Regions from separate parts of the Heliomicrobium undosum genome, predicted to be linked through region 3. Evidence: riboswitches for the same ligand, from Rfam matches in the RefSeq annotation. Region 3 holds a riboswitch; each other region holds the start of a gene.

Region 1 (4,181 bases), on a different contig from region 3:
ACGCCAACCAGCGCCTGGCCCTCTTGTTGCTGAAAAAATTCGGCTTCGAGGCCGACGCCGTCGGCAATGGCCGCGAAGCGGTGGAGGCCTGCGCCACCGGCAAGTATGCCCTGGTGTTGATGGATTGCCAGATGCCGGAGATGGATGGATTTGAAGCGACACAGATGATCCGCGCTGCTCAGTCTGCCGGCGGGCCGGCGACGCCCATCATCGCCATGACCGCCAATGCCATGCAGGGAGACCGGGAACGTTGCATCGCTGCGGGGATGGATGATTACATCAGCAAGCCGATCAACCGGGACGCCTTGAAGGAGATTCTCAGGAAGTGGGTTGCTGAAAAAGACGATCCCGTACGCCGCGACTGATTGCGGCGGGCTGCGGTTGTTGTAACGAGTTATCGCAAAATTGGTTGAGGGCAGGAGGGAATCAGGCTTTTTCGTCGTAAAGTCTAGTAGACGGCAGGAAAGGCTGGATAACAGCCAATTGAGCATAGTGGGGTGGATCGGAACACGAGGCCTTGCACTTTGCTCCAGGAGGGAAAACGTTTGTCCCATCTACGCTTTGATGTGACCTTTTGGGGGGTAAGAGGTTCCTTGCCCGTGCCGGGACCACTGACGACTCAATACGGCGGCAACACCTCCTGCGTCCAGGTGCGGATCGGTGAGCGCGACTTTATCATCGATGCGGGATCCGGTCTCTACCACTTGGGACAGGCCTTGAGCAAAAACAACAGCAGACCGATCCAGGGCGCCTTTCTCATCTCCCACATCCACTGGGATCACATCCAGGGATTTCCTTTCTTTGGGCCTGCTTTCGCTGACCAAAACCGCTTCGCCCTCTACGGGCAGGCAAAGTTGGGACGCATCTTTGCTGAACTGTTCCGGGGGCAGATGCAGCCCCCTTACTTTCCTGTCCTCTTGGACACTATGGGGGCGCGACTCGATTTTCACGACCTGTCCGGCGGCGAAGTTCTTGAATTCAGCGATGGAATCACCGTGCGGACGGTCTTGACCAACCACCCGGATGGCTGCCTCGCTTACCGGATTGAGCAGGGCGGCCGTTCCTGCTGTTATCTGAGCGACACGGAACACTACGCCTGGGTAGACCCGGTGCTGAAAGATTTCATCGCCGGCGCTGACTTGGTCATCTACGACGCCTGTTACACCGATGAGGAATACAACGGTGAAGGGGCGCAATCGTCTCGGAAGGGCTGGGGGCATTCAACCTGGCAAGAAGGTGTCAAACTAGTGCAGGCCGCCGGGGCCAAGACCTTGATCCTCTTCCACCATGCCGTTGAACGAACCGACGCCGATATGCAGCGGATCGAAGAACTGGCGAAGGCAGCCTATCCCGATTGCCTGGCGGCGCGGGAAGGGATGACGATCAGCCTGTAGCGCGTCCGGCAGCGAAGCCGGGAACAGGGGCGGAGGAAGATTCTAACGCCTTGACAGCCTTTTTAGCGCATGCTAAGATGGGTTCAAGTTCACCACAAGTTCATAGATGCCTCATCTTCGACAAGGTGAGGTAGAGGCGCGGTTGATCAAAAGTAACTCCGGGAAGGTCCAACGGCATGGACAGTGCACCGGAGGGAAAGGGATCGCCGCCGAAGTCCAGATTTGCCACACCTGGGCTGGGTCTGCAGTGAACAACTGCAGGACTGTCACCGTTGGAACATTCCCACTTCTGAATCGGCGTATTATGCTGGATGACGAAGGTTTCACGGTGGAGCGCTATCTTACGAGATGATTGGGAATCGGAGAGAGGCATTCGCAGGCGTTGACAAAAACCGCCGCCGGGAATGACCCCGGCGGTTTTTGTTTTGCCCTGAACAAATGCCAATAAATTACAATCGCCCATATAAAGAAATTAAGCACATTGTGATGAGGGGAGTCGGCAACATTGAAACTACATGGAACTGCTGCCATCAACGAGCGGGGTAATTTGGCCATCGGAGGCTGTGATGCCACAGACTTGATCAAGGAGTTCGGCAGCCCCTTGTATGTCATGGATGAAGCCCAACTGCGGGAAAACTGCCGGAAGTACCATCAGGCCTTCAGCGCCTCCGGCGCCGGCGAGGTGCTCTTTGCCTCGAAAGCATTCATGAATATGGCCATGTGTCGCCTCGTTGAGCAGGAAGGGCTGGGGCTCGATGTGGTCTCCGGCGGCGAACTGTATACGGCCCGCCGCGCTGGCTTTCCCATGGAGAAGGTCTATTTTCACGGCAACAACAAGACGCCGGCTGAACTGCGGCAGGCAATCGAATACGGTGTCGGCCACATCGTCGTCGACAACCTCTATGAAGCCGATCTGCTGAACGCCATCGCCGGCGAGATGGACGCCCGGGTGCGGGTGCTTCTGCGCATCACCCCCGGCATCGATTGCCATACCCACGAGTTCGTCCGCACCGGCCAGATCGATTCCAAATTCGGTTTCACCCTGCCCACCGGCCAGGCCCTTGCCGGCGTGAAAGCCGTCCTGGAGCGCGGCAATCTGATCTATGACGGCCTCCACTGCCACATCGGCTCCCAGATCTTCGAGTTGGAATCCTTCAGCTACGCCGCTGAGGTGATGATGACCTTCATCGACGAAATCCGCCGGGAAACAGGCGCTCAGACCGCTATCCTCAACCTGGGCGGCGGCTTCGGCATCCGCTACACTGAGGCCGACACCCCTGGCGATGTGGCCGAATACGCCCGCATCGTGCTCTCCGCTGTCGCGCTGGAGGCCGAAAAGCGCAGCCTGCCCACGCCGAAGGTCCTTGTCGAGCCGGGCCGATCCATCGTCGCCACGGCGGGCACGACCCTCTACACCGTCGGCTCCGTCAAGGAGATTATCGGCGTCCGCAAGTATGTTGCCGTCGACGGCGGCATGACCGACAACCCCCGTCCGGCGCTCTACGGCTCCCGCTATGAGTCGATGCTGGCCAACAAGGCCACCCAGGAGGCCGAAGAGGTCGTCTCCGTCACCGGTAAGTGCTGCGAATCCGGCGACATGCTCCTCTGGGACGTGTCCCTGCCCAAAGTCGAGTCCGGCGATATCCTCGCCGTCTCCTGCACCGGCGCTTACAACTACACCATGTCCATGAACTACAACCGCATTGGCCGTCCTGCCGTGGTCTTCGCCCGCGATGGCAAGGCGGCGGTGGTTGTCGAACGGGAGAGCCTCGACGACCTGATCCGCAATGACCGGATTCCCCCGTACCTGCAACGGTAAAGTAAAAAGTACTGACAGTTACTGATGACATCATCGGTAACTGACCGTCCGCCTCATTGACGGGTGCCAACGAAAGGTGGTGAAGCACATGTCGGAAAAGTTCTACGAGTTGATGATTGAATCCATGAATCAGTCCCAGAATCCCCAAGCGGTACGCCCGGGAACCGACGATGCCGCTGACACCACGCCCGAAAAAAGCGGCCGGTAATCGAATCATATATAGCCCTATGTAGAATGAGAAAAAGTGAAGTGAAAACGGTGGCGCCGATGCCGCCGTTTTTCTTTTCTCTTTTTCTTCACTGTCTCCATCCCGGCATAAAGGGCAAGAAGTGGAAAAAATCAAAGTTCCTATGCTATAATGTACGTTATGAAATGCGCGGGGAGGCGGCCAACGGTGGAGATCATCCTCACACACAACAATACCGATTTCGACGGCCTGGCCGCGTCTTTCGCCGCCTCCAAGCTCTATCCCCGGGCGATCCCGGTCCTCGCAGGCAAGTTGAGCGCCAATGTACAGGAGTTCATGGCGCTGCATAAAGATACTTTGGGGTTCAAGACGATCAAGGACATCCCGGCCCAACAGGTGAAAAGGGTCATCCTTGTCGACACGAAGATGGCCTCCCGGGTGGGGCCGCTGGGACAGTTGACGCAAAAGCCGGATGTGGATGTGCACATCTATGACCACCATCCCGCCGGCGCCGACGATACGCCGGCGTCGCAACTGGTGCGCGAGGATGTGGGCGCCGTCACGACAATCCTCGTCGAGATCCTGCGTCGCCGCCACTGCCGGCTCACACCCTTTGAAGCGACGGTGCTCGCCCTGGGCATCTACGAAGACACGGGCGGACTCATGTTTTCCACCACTACCGAGCGCGATGCCGCCGCCGTGGCCTACCTGCTCGGTCGCGGCGCCAACCTGTCTGTCATCAACGAGTTTATCGACCGCCCCCTCTCTATGGAACAAAAGG
Region 2 (4,181 bases), on a different contig from region 3:
CATGGGCGGACGATCGAGCCAGTTTTTCAACACCAACGGACTGCCCCACAAGCACCACTGGTCAAGCGCCTATGATCTGGCCGTGGTGGCCCGTGAAGCGATGCTGCTTCCTGAGTTTGCCGCCACCGTCAAAAGCCGCCGTGCGACGTTGAAAAACCGGCAAGGGTGGCCGAAGGAGATTAAGAACACGAACGCCTTGCTCTGGTCGTACCCTTTTGCCGACGGCGTAAAAACGGGCACGACACGGGCGGCCGGCGCCTGCTTGGTCGCCTCAGCCACAAAAAACAACCGCCAGTTGATCGCCGTCGTGTTGCATTCGGACGATCGTTTCGGCGACAGCCTGCGCCTCTTTGAATACGGCTTTAACCAGTTGAGGTAAACCGGGAAAGCTCCCGGTCTTTTTCATCACCCTTTGGAAGCGTCTGCCGAACCGTTGACAGCGAGTCGCCGGGCTGATACACTTCGGGGTACTTGAGCGAAAGCTCCCGTCCCCTTCCAGGGGCGGGATGGCGCCGTAAATGGGCTTCTTGGATGCCTTCAGGAGGAAAGAGATGGTTCACAAGACAGTGTTGCCGAACGGAGTCCGGATTGTGATGGAGCCGATCTCCCATGTGCGTTCCGTGGCATTGGGCATCTGGGTGGCTACCGGATCGAGGGACGAAGAGCCCGCCTTGACGGGTGTATCTCACTTTATCGAACACATGCTGTTTAAAGGCACGGACAAGCGGACGGCCAAGGACCTGGCGGAAGTGCTTGAAGCGGTCGGCGGTCAACTGAACGCCTTTACATCGAAGGAATACACCTGCTACCACGCCAAAGTCCTGGACGATCATTTCGATCTGGCCCTTGACGTCCTGGCCGATATGTTTTTTCACTCCCGCTTTGAAGGGGAAGACATCGAACGAGAACGCCGGGTGATCCTTGAAGAGATCAAGATGTATGAGGACTCCCCCGACGAGTTGGTCCATGATCTGCTGTCCGATGCCATGTGGCCGGTCAGCGCTCTGGGGCGCTCGATCCTGGGAACGGTCGAATCAATCCAGGCGATGCAGCGAGAGCGCCTGCTCAGCCACTTCCAGTCGGAGTACTCAGCTGACCGGACTGTCATCGCCATCGCCGGCTCCATCGACCCGGAAAAGACGCTGGAGAAGGTAAAGGCCTATTTTGCCGCTATGGAAACGTCCAAGCAAACCTATCGGCGCTCCCGGCCAGATATGCTGCATAAGAGCGTTTTTCAGCACAAGGATGTGGAACAGGTCCAGATCTGCCTGGGCACCCAGGGCCTGTCCCAGGAGCACCGCGACATCTACGCCATGCACGTCCTGAACAACGTCATCGGCGGCGGCGCCTCGTCCCGGCTGTTCCAGGAGATCCGGGAGAACCGCGGCCTGGCTTACTCCGTTTATTCCTTCCATTCGGCCTTTTCCGACTCGGGTATGTTCGGCCTCTATGCCGGAACAAGCCCAGACTTCGCCGAAGAGGTCATGGAAATCTCCCTGCGCGAAATGGCTCGCATCCGTGAAGAGGGGATCCGTCCCGAAGAATTGAGAAGGACCCAGGAGCAGATCAAAGGGAGCCTCTACCTCGGCCTGGAGAGCGTCAACTCGCGGATGACGCGCCTCGGCAAGTCGGAGGTCTGCTACAACCGCTTCGTCCCCCCGGAAGAGGTGATCGAGCGGGTCTATGCGGTCACCCTTGACGATGTGACAAAGGTTGCCCGCGATCTCTGGACACCGGAGCAATGCGCCCTCGCTGTCGTCGGCGCCAAGCCGCTGGCGGTAGAACTGTCCGAGCTGCTGCAAAAAACGGGCTGGTAAAAACGCTTCTCCGCTGATTCCTTCTCCGCTCCTCGTATCTCGTTCCCTTCTTGCTTCTATTTTCTGGAATCGGCGCGTATAGTGGGGTAAGGGGGACAAGGAGGGGGGGCGCCGATGCGTCTCAGCGAGTTGGTGGGCAAGGAGATCGTCAATCTGACAACAGGCGAGCGTCTCGGCGCCGTCGGAGATTCGGATCTGATCATCGACGAGTCGAGCGGCGAGATCGACGCCATCATTCTGCCGCCACGAGGCAACTTTGGCGGCTTTTGGTCTGACCGTGAACCGCTGATCATTCCGTGGGACGCGATCGTCAAGGTGGGCGCTGAGGTGGTCATCATGGAACTGGACGATACCTACCGGCGAACGTCCCGACGTTTTTCCTTTTAACTGTTCTTTCACTGTTGACGTTCGGGGATGTCCCGTGATACCATCAACCTAATCAACTGAATATACCTCCCAGTGGAGAGGTAGAGGCGCGGTCTGTCAAGAGTACCTGGAGGAGTCCGACGGTGGACGATGATACCGGAGGGAAAGGGGCAACCGCCGAAGTTTGGAGCAACCGTATTGCTCACAGACTGGGGCCGGGCATAAGATGTTCGGAACTGCCATCTGGTGATTCGACCGGATGGAGCGCTATCCAATCGTACGGGGACGGTGGAATCCAGCTTCCGAATGTTATTTTTTGGGGGCACCGCCTGAACTCCATGCGGTGTTCCCTTTTTGTATTTCTTTTTATGGGGGATGGGCCATGTCAGAGAGGATTAGAGTCCTGGTCAGCGGCGCCAGGGGGAAAGTGGGCCGAGAGGTAATCAAAGCGGTCCTGGGAGACAACACATTGGAACTGGTCGCCGCCGTCGATCACAACGGTGTCGGAGAGGACGCCGCCGTCTTGGCCGGTCTGCCGGCCTGCGGGGTCTTGCTGCAGGGCGATCTGGCTGCGGCGATTACGGAGACACAGCCACAGGTGATGGTGGACTTCACCAGCCCGGCATCGGTCATGGAAAACGTCCGCATCGCCCTGATGGCTGGCGTGGCGCCCGTCGTCGGGACGACAGGCCTATCGGCAAAAGACATGGAAGAGATCGCCGAGTGGGCCGCCGCCAAAGAGATCGGATGCCTGATCGCGCCCAATTTCGCTATCGGCGCGTTGCTGATGATGCGCTTCGCCCGTGACGCGGCCCGCTTCTTCCCCAATGTGGAGATCATCGAATACCACCACGATCAGAAGTTGGATGCGCCGTCCGGAACGGCCATTAAGACAGCAGAGTTGATCCGGGAAGAACGGCGGGCGATCCGGCAAGGGCATCCGGAGGAGGAAGAAAAAATCGCCGGTTCCCGTGGCGGCGAATTCGATGGGATGCGGATCCACAGCGTCCGCCTGCCGGGTCTGGTGGCCCACCAGGAGGTCATCTTCGGCGCTCTGGGTCAGACCTTGTCGATCCGCCACGATTCGATCAGCCGTGAATCCTTCATGCCCGGCGTTTTGGAGGCCATCCACCGGATCGGCGCCTACAAAGGCCTGATCTACGGGCTCGACAAGATCATCTTTTAAGCATTACAACGCTCTTTGACAATCACATTCTGCACACCTCTCAGCGGGTTGCCTCATATATTAAAAAGAGTTTCACTGTTTATGGTGGAGGAGGTTTTGAACACCCATGACGACCCTTCAAGGAATCCCTTTGGCGGTGATAGGAGGGGACGCGCGGGATCAGATCCTCGTACGCCGCTTGGCTGAGCGGGGCGCGACGGTCGATGTGATCGGTTTGCCTATGGAGGAAACGGAACGGGTGCGGATCGTGGAAGACATCCCGAAGGCCCTGGCGGGAAAAGCGGCGCTCCTTCTGCCCATGCCGGGCGTTGACCTTGAAGGACGCGTCTACGCGCCGCTCCATCATCAACCCCTTCGCCTGGAGGCGGCTCACATGGCCTTGCTGGCGCCCGGCGTCCCCCTCTTCGTCGGGGTGGCCCGGCCCATCCTGCGCCAGATGGCCCAGTCCTGCGGCCTCTCCCTGATTGAAGTGGCTGAACTGGACGAGGTGGCGATCCTGAACTCGGTGCCCTCCGCAGAGGGCGCCCTGCAGATCGCCATGGAGAAACTGCCGATCACGATCCACGGCAGCTGCAGCATGGTGCTCGGCTTCGGCCGGTTGGGCCTCACCCTGACCCGTCTCTTACAGGCTATGGGATCACGGGTGACCGTCGTTACCCGCGATGGAGGACACCGGGCCAGAGCATGGGAGATGGGCGCCGCCGCCGAGCCTTTATCGGCGCTGGCCAACCTCCTGGCGAAGACAGATATCGTCTTCAACACCGTCCCGGCCTCTGTGCTGGGCGAAAGGGAACTGGCAGCCACGAACCGTG
Region 3 (4,181 bases):
GGCGGCATGGTGATGCAACCTCCTCGTCACCGGCTGTTTTCCCTGTCGCTGATGTCGTCTGCTCTTCGAAAGAGGACGGACTGGGAGCCGGCAAGCTCCGGCATGCGGCGGCGGCAAGAAACATCAGGATCCACCCGCCCAGGATGTATTTCTCATAGGGCTGGTGAAAATCCGGCGACAGCGTCCTCAGGGCATAGAAAAGGAGAAAGGCGGTCAGCAGGACGAAACAGAACAACTGCGGCCGTAGGCTCCAAAATGGGGTAAGGCTGAAGGTAATCGCCAGGATCGCCAGGCAGCGTATGCCGTCGCCGGCGCCAGGCGCAGCGCGTAGCAACCAGCGCGTCAACAGGGTGAGAAAAAGGGCGTAAAGGACGATCCCAAGACCGACTACACCGGTGTAACCAAAAAAGCGTTCCACCGCTGACAGGATCATCTCAAAGAGCCATTCATGGGCGATCCAGGGCTGGCCGTTCATGGTGAAGGAGAAGGGATCGGTTCGCGGAATCTGACCATTGCCCAGGATCCACCGTCCTGCCTGGAGATGCCAGAAAAAATCGGGGTCAGCCATCGGCGCGCTCAGTGATAGGCTCATCCACCCCAATGCGACGAGCATTGCGGCTGCTTCCATCGCTGACATTCTGGGGGCGGTGAGAAAGCGGTTTTTTTACGGAGCATCAGTTAGTCACCGAACTCACGGCAGGATTCGCCGGGAACGGCGTCGCGGGAATGGCAGGAATGCGTTGAAAAGTCCACAAAGTGTGTGAAAACGCCGCGTTGGGAATGAAGGCGACAGATAAAAGGCAAATTGCCGAAACCGCACAGCGGCATAGGAGTCTATAGTGATAATGTAGTGAAAAAGGAAATAAATGGTTACAAACGAGGCGGCGAAGCTTTATAAAGTTATCCACAGCAATTTCGTAAAAAAAGCCCTGTTTCCGGGTTACCCACGGTTTTATCCCCATTATCCACAGGGTGATGGGTCGGCGGTTATCCACATGATGTTTTTCGACAGACATAAATGGCGAAAAAAGAAAAACCCCGTTGATCTTTGGTATAAGATCTCTGGGGTGATAAAAGGTTGTGCGATACATATCAAAGGGCTGTGGATAACACTGTGGGTAAATGAGAGGGAAAGATGCCGCCTGTCTGATACGTTAATCCGTTTGCGCCTGTGTCTGCGCTGCCGACGCCAATCCTGGCCGCCCTTTTCCGATGAATACATAGTAGCTCCCATAAATGAGCAGCAGGACCGGGATGCCGGCATAGAGGACGATCTGCTGTGACGGGTCAAAATAGAGGCTGACGATGACGCCGATGTTCAGGATTGCCGCCAGGATGGGCACGAGCGGGTAGAGGGGCGTGCGGAAGGCCAGTTGACCGGCCGATCCGCCGAGACGGGTGTATTCGCGGCGGAAATTGACCTGGCACCAGGCGATGATGATCCAGATCAGGCAGCCGGTGAGGCCGGTGCTGGACATGAGCCAGAGGTAGACCGTGTCGGCGGCGTAGGCCTCCGTCAAGAGGGACAGGCAGGCCAGCGCCAGGGTAAAGAGAACGCCGTAGAAGGGAACGCCCCGGCTGTTGAGGCGACCGAGCCAGGAGGGCGCCTGTTTCTCTTTGGCCATCGACCAGAGCAGGCGCGAGCAGGCGTAGAGGGCTGAGTTGCCCGCCGAAAGCGCCGACGTGAGGACGACAAAGCTCATCACATTCTGGGCGAAGGGGATGCCGATGCGGCCGAAGACGGTGGCAAAGGGGCTCTCCTGCACACCCGCCTCGGTCCAGGGGATCGTGCCGGCCAGGACGGTGACGGCGAGGACATAGAAGATGATGATGCGCAGGCTGATGCCGCGGATGACCCGGGGGACGTGTTTGCCGGGCTCTTCACACTCGCCGGCGGCAATACCCACCAGTTCGGCGCCTTGGAAGGAGTAAACGACGGCGATCATCGTTAGGAAGACGGCATGAAAGCCGTTGGGGAAGAGCCCTCCGTCGCCGGTGCTGAAGTTGGAGAGGCCGATGGCCCCCTCATGGCCGGTAAAGCCGAAGATCAGGCCGGCGCCGGCGATGATGAAACCGACGATGGCGACCACTTTGATGCTGGCGAACCAGAATTCCGCTTCGCCGTAGGCCTTGACGGAAATCAGGTTTAAGAGCGCCAGGGAGACGGCGAAGACGGCGCACCAGATGTATACGTCCACCTGGGGAAACCAGTTGTGCATGATGATGCCGGCGGCGGTGAAGTCGGCGGCGATGCAGAGCGCCCAGTTGACCCAGTAGAGCCAGCCGGTGGTGTAACCGGCGGCGGGGGAGATGAAGCGGGATGCGTAGCTCTGGAAGGAGCCGGCAACCGGCATGGCCACGGCGAGTTCGGCCAGACAGAGCAGGACGAGGAACATGATCAACCCGCCGGCGGCGTAGGCCAGGATAGCGCCGAAGGGACCGGCTTGATGAATCGTCTGGCCCGAGCCGAGGAAGAGACCGGTGCCGATGGTGCCGCCGACAGAGATCATCATCAGGTGGCGGGACTTCATGTCGCGGCGGAGGCCTTTTTTCTCTGGGATTAACTGTTCCGGATTCAAGGTAGGCGTTGTCATTGGTCTTCCTCCATTTACAATAAAAAATGGTTGTGAACGCTATCACAACCATTCCCGCAAAAATCCCTGTCACGGTCTGGCGATAGCGCTCCACCCCCGGAGGGTGACAGTCATGCCCCTGTTCAAGACATGCCCAGCAACGGTCCTTCTCCGCAAGGACGGTCACTTCGGCGGAAACGCCTTTCCAGTCTGGTCATCGCCCGGCAAGCTCTCTGACTGTACTTTTCGTTTTCCGCGCCTCTATCGGGATGTTCATTTGTCATGTACAAAATTTAATACAAAGCAACGATAGTGTCAATAAGAATATACATGCAGTGAAAATGAATAAATATGAGGGTTGTTAAGATTGTTAATTTTCTACTAAGATTGCGGCAAACGTCCCATCGGAAGGGGCTTTTTCCAGTATACTCGACATGATACATGACAATGCCCCTCCGAATCGTCGAGTTTTCCGCCATATTGGAATATCACGTCAGTTATGGCATGAAGGAAATCAAGGGTAGCGCTTTTTTCAGTTCGAATCATATAGCGATGCCGGTGTTCTTTCAGGTATCATAGAAATATGATCAGCCGCGTGAATAGACCCGGACGCTGAATCATTGATGTGGAGAGAGATAAAGGATGTGCCAAAAAAGCATGGAAGCCGAACCAAATGCCAACGGGCCAAGCCTTGACAAAACGCCGGAGCGGAAGTCCTTCAACCGTTCCGAGTACTACATCAACCGGGAATTGAGTTGGCTTGAGTTCAACCAGCGCGTGTTGGAGGAGGCCCTTGACAGGACCAATCCCTTGCTGGAACGTTTGAAATTTCTGGCGATCGTCAGTTCCAACCTGGACGAGTTCTTCATGGTGCGCGTCGCCGGCGTGCAGGATCAAAAAGAGGCGGGTTTGTTGAAGCGCGATCCTTCCGGCTTGACGCCGGCGGCGCAGTTGAAGTTGATCGCCGAACGTACCCACCGCATGGTGCAGGATCAGTACGCCCACCTGATGAACAACCTCCTGCCGGAATTGGAGGCCAAAGGGATCCGCTTCTTGCGGTGCGACGAATTGAACCGCAGCCAGAAGTCCTTTGTGGAGAACTATTTTGAACAGGTCATCTACCCTGTCTTGACGCCGCTGGCCGTCGACCAGAGCCGGCCCTTTCCGCTGCTGGCCAACAAGAGCCTCAACATCGCCGTCTTTTTGGAGCCGGAAAACAACCTGGCCGTCAAACGGCAACTGTTTGCCGTCGTCCAGGTGCCCTCGGTGCTGCCTCGCTTTATTGAGGTTCCCTGCACGGGAGGCGAAGCTTTCGTTTTTCTGGAGGACGTGATCAAGAGCCAGTTGGAGGTGCTGTTCCGGGGCAACCATATCCTCGACGCCTCGACATTTCGGATCACCCGTAACGCCGACCTGACCGTCGACGAGGAGGGCGCTGAGGATCTCCTGGAAGCCATCGAAAAGGAACTGCAGAAACGGAAGTGGGGCGCCGAGGTGCGCCTCGAATTACAGTCCGGCGCGAGCCCGGCCATCCGGGATTATCTGAAGGCGGACCTGGAACTGGATGATGAGGACCTCTACACCATCCCTGGTCCTTTAGATTTGACG

Evidence for each region. Region 3 has a riboswitch for lysine ahead of GTO91_RS15320 (amino acid permease). Riboswitches for the same ligand answer to the same signal wherever they lie in the genome.
Region 1: linked by a shared signal. The riboswitch ahead of lysA (diaminopimelate decarboxylase) and the one ahead of GTO91_RS15320 (amino acid permease) in region 3 are both predicted to bind lysine.
Region 2: linked by a shared signal. The riboswitch ahead of dapB (4-hydroxy-tetrahydrodipicolinate reductase) and the one ahead of GTO91_RS15320 (amino acid permease) in region 3 are both predicted to bind lysine.

Annotation. Positions count from the first base shown of each region.
Region 1 is NZ_WXEY01000001.1:84,961-89,141, reverse strand. It holds gene GTO91_RS00400 (hybrid sensor histidine kinase/response regulator) at 1-365, shown strand, start outside; gene GTO91_RS00395 (MBL fold metallo-hydrolase) at 546-1,394, shown strand; lysine riboswitch at 1,518-1,741, shown strand; gene lysA (diaminopimelate decarboxylase) at 1,900-3,213, shown strand; gene GTO91_RS00385 (CBS domain-containing protein) at 3,608-4,181, shown strand, end outside.
Region 2 is NZ_WXEY01000026.1:14,672-18,852, forward strand. It holds gene GTO91_RS15590 (D-alanyl-D-alanine carboxypeptidase family protein) at 1-379, shown strand, start outside; gene GTO91_RS15595 (M16 family metallopeptidase) at 552-1,817, shown strand; gene GTO91_RS15600 (YlmC/YmxH family sporulation protein) at 1,932-2,204, shown strand; lysine riboswitch at 2,278-2,461, shown strand; gene dapB (4-hydroxy-tetrahydrodipicolinate reductase) at 2,566-3,369, shown strand; gene dpsA (dipicolinate synthase subunit DpsA) at 3,476-4,181, shown strand, end outside.
Region 3 is NZ_WXEY01000025.1:9,220-13,400, reverse strand. It holds gene GTO91_RS17870 (hypothetical protein) at 1-628, opposite strand, end outside; gene GTO91_RS15320 (amino acid permease) at 1,155-2,594, opposite strand; lysine riboswitch at 2,670-2,845, opposite strand; gene GTO91_RS15315 (RNA degradosome polyphosphate kinase) at 3,231-4,181, shown strand, end outside.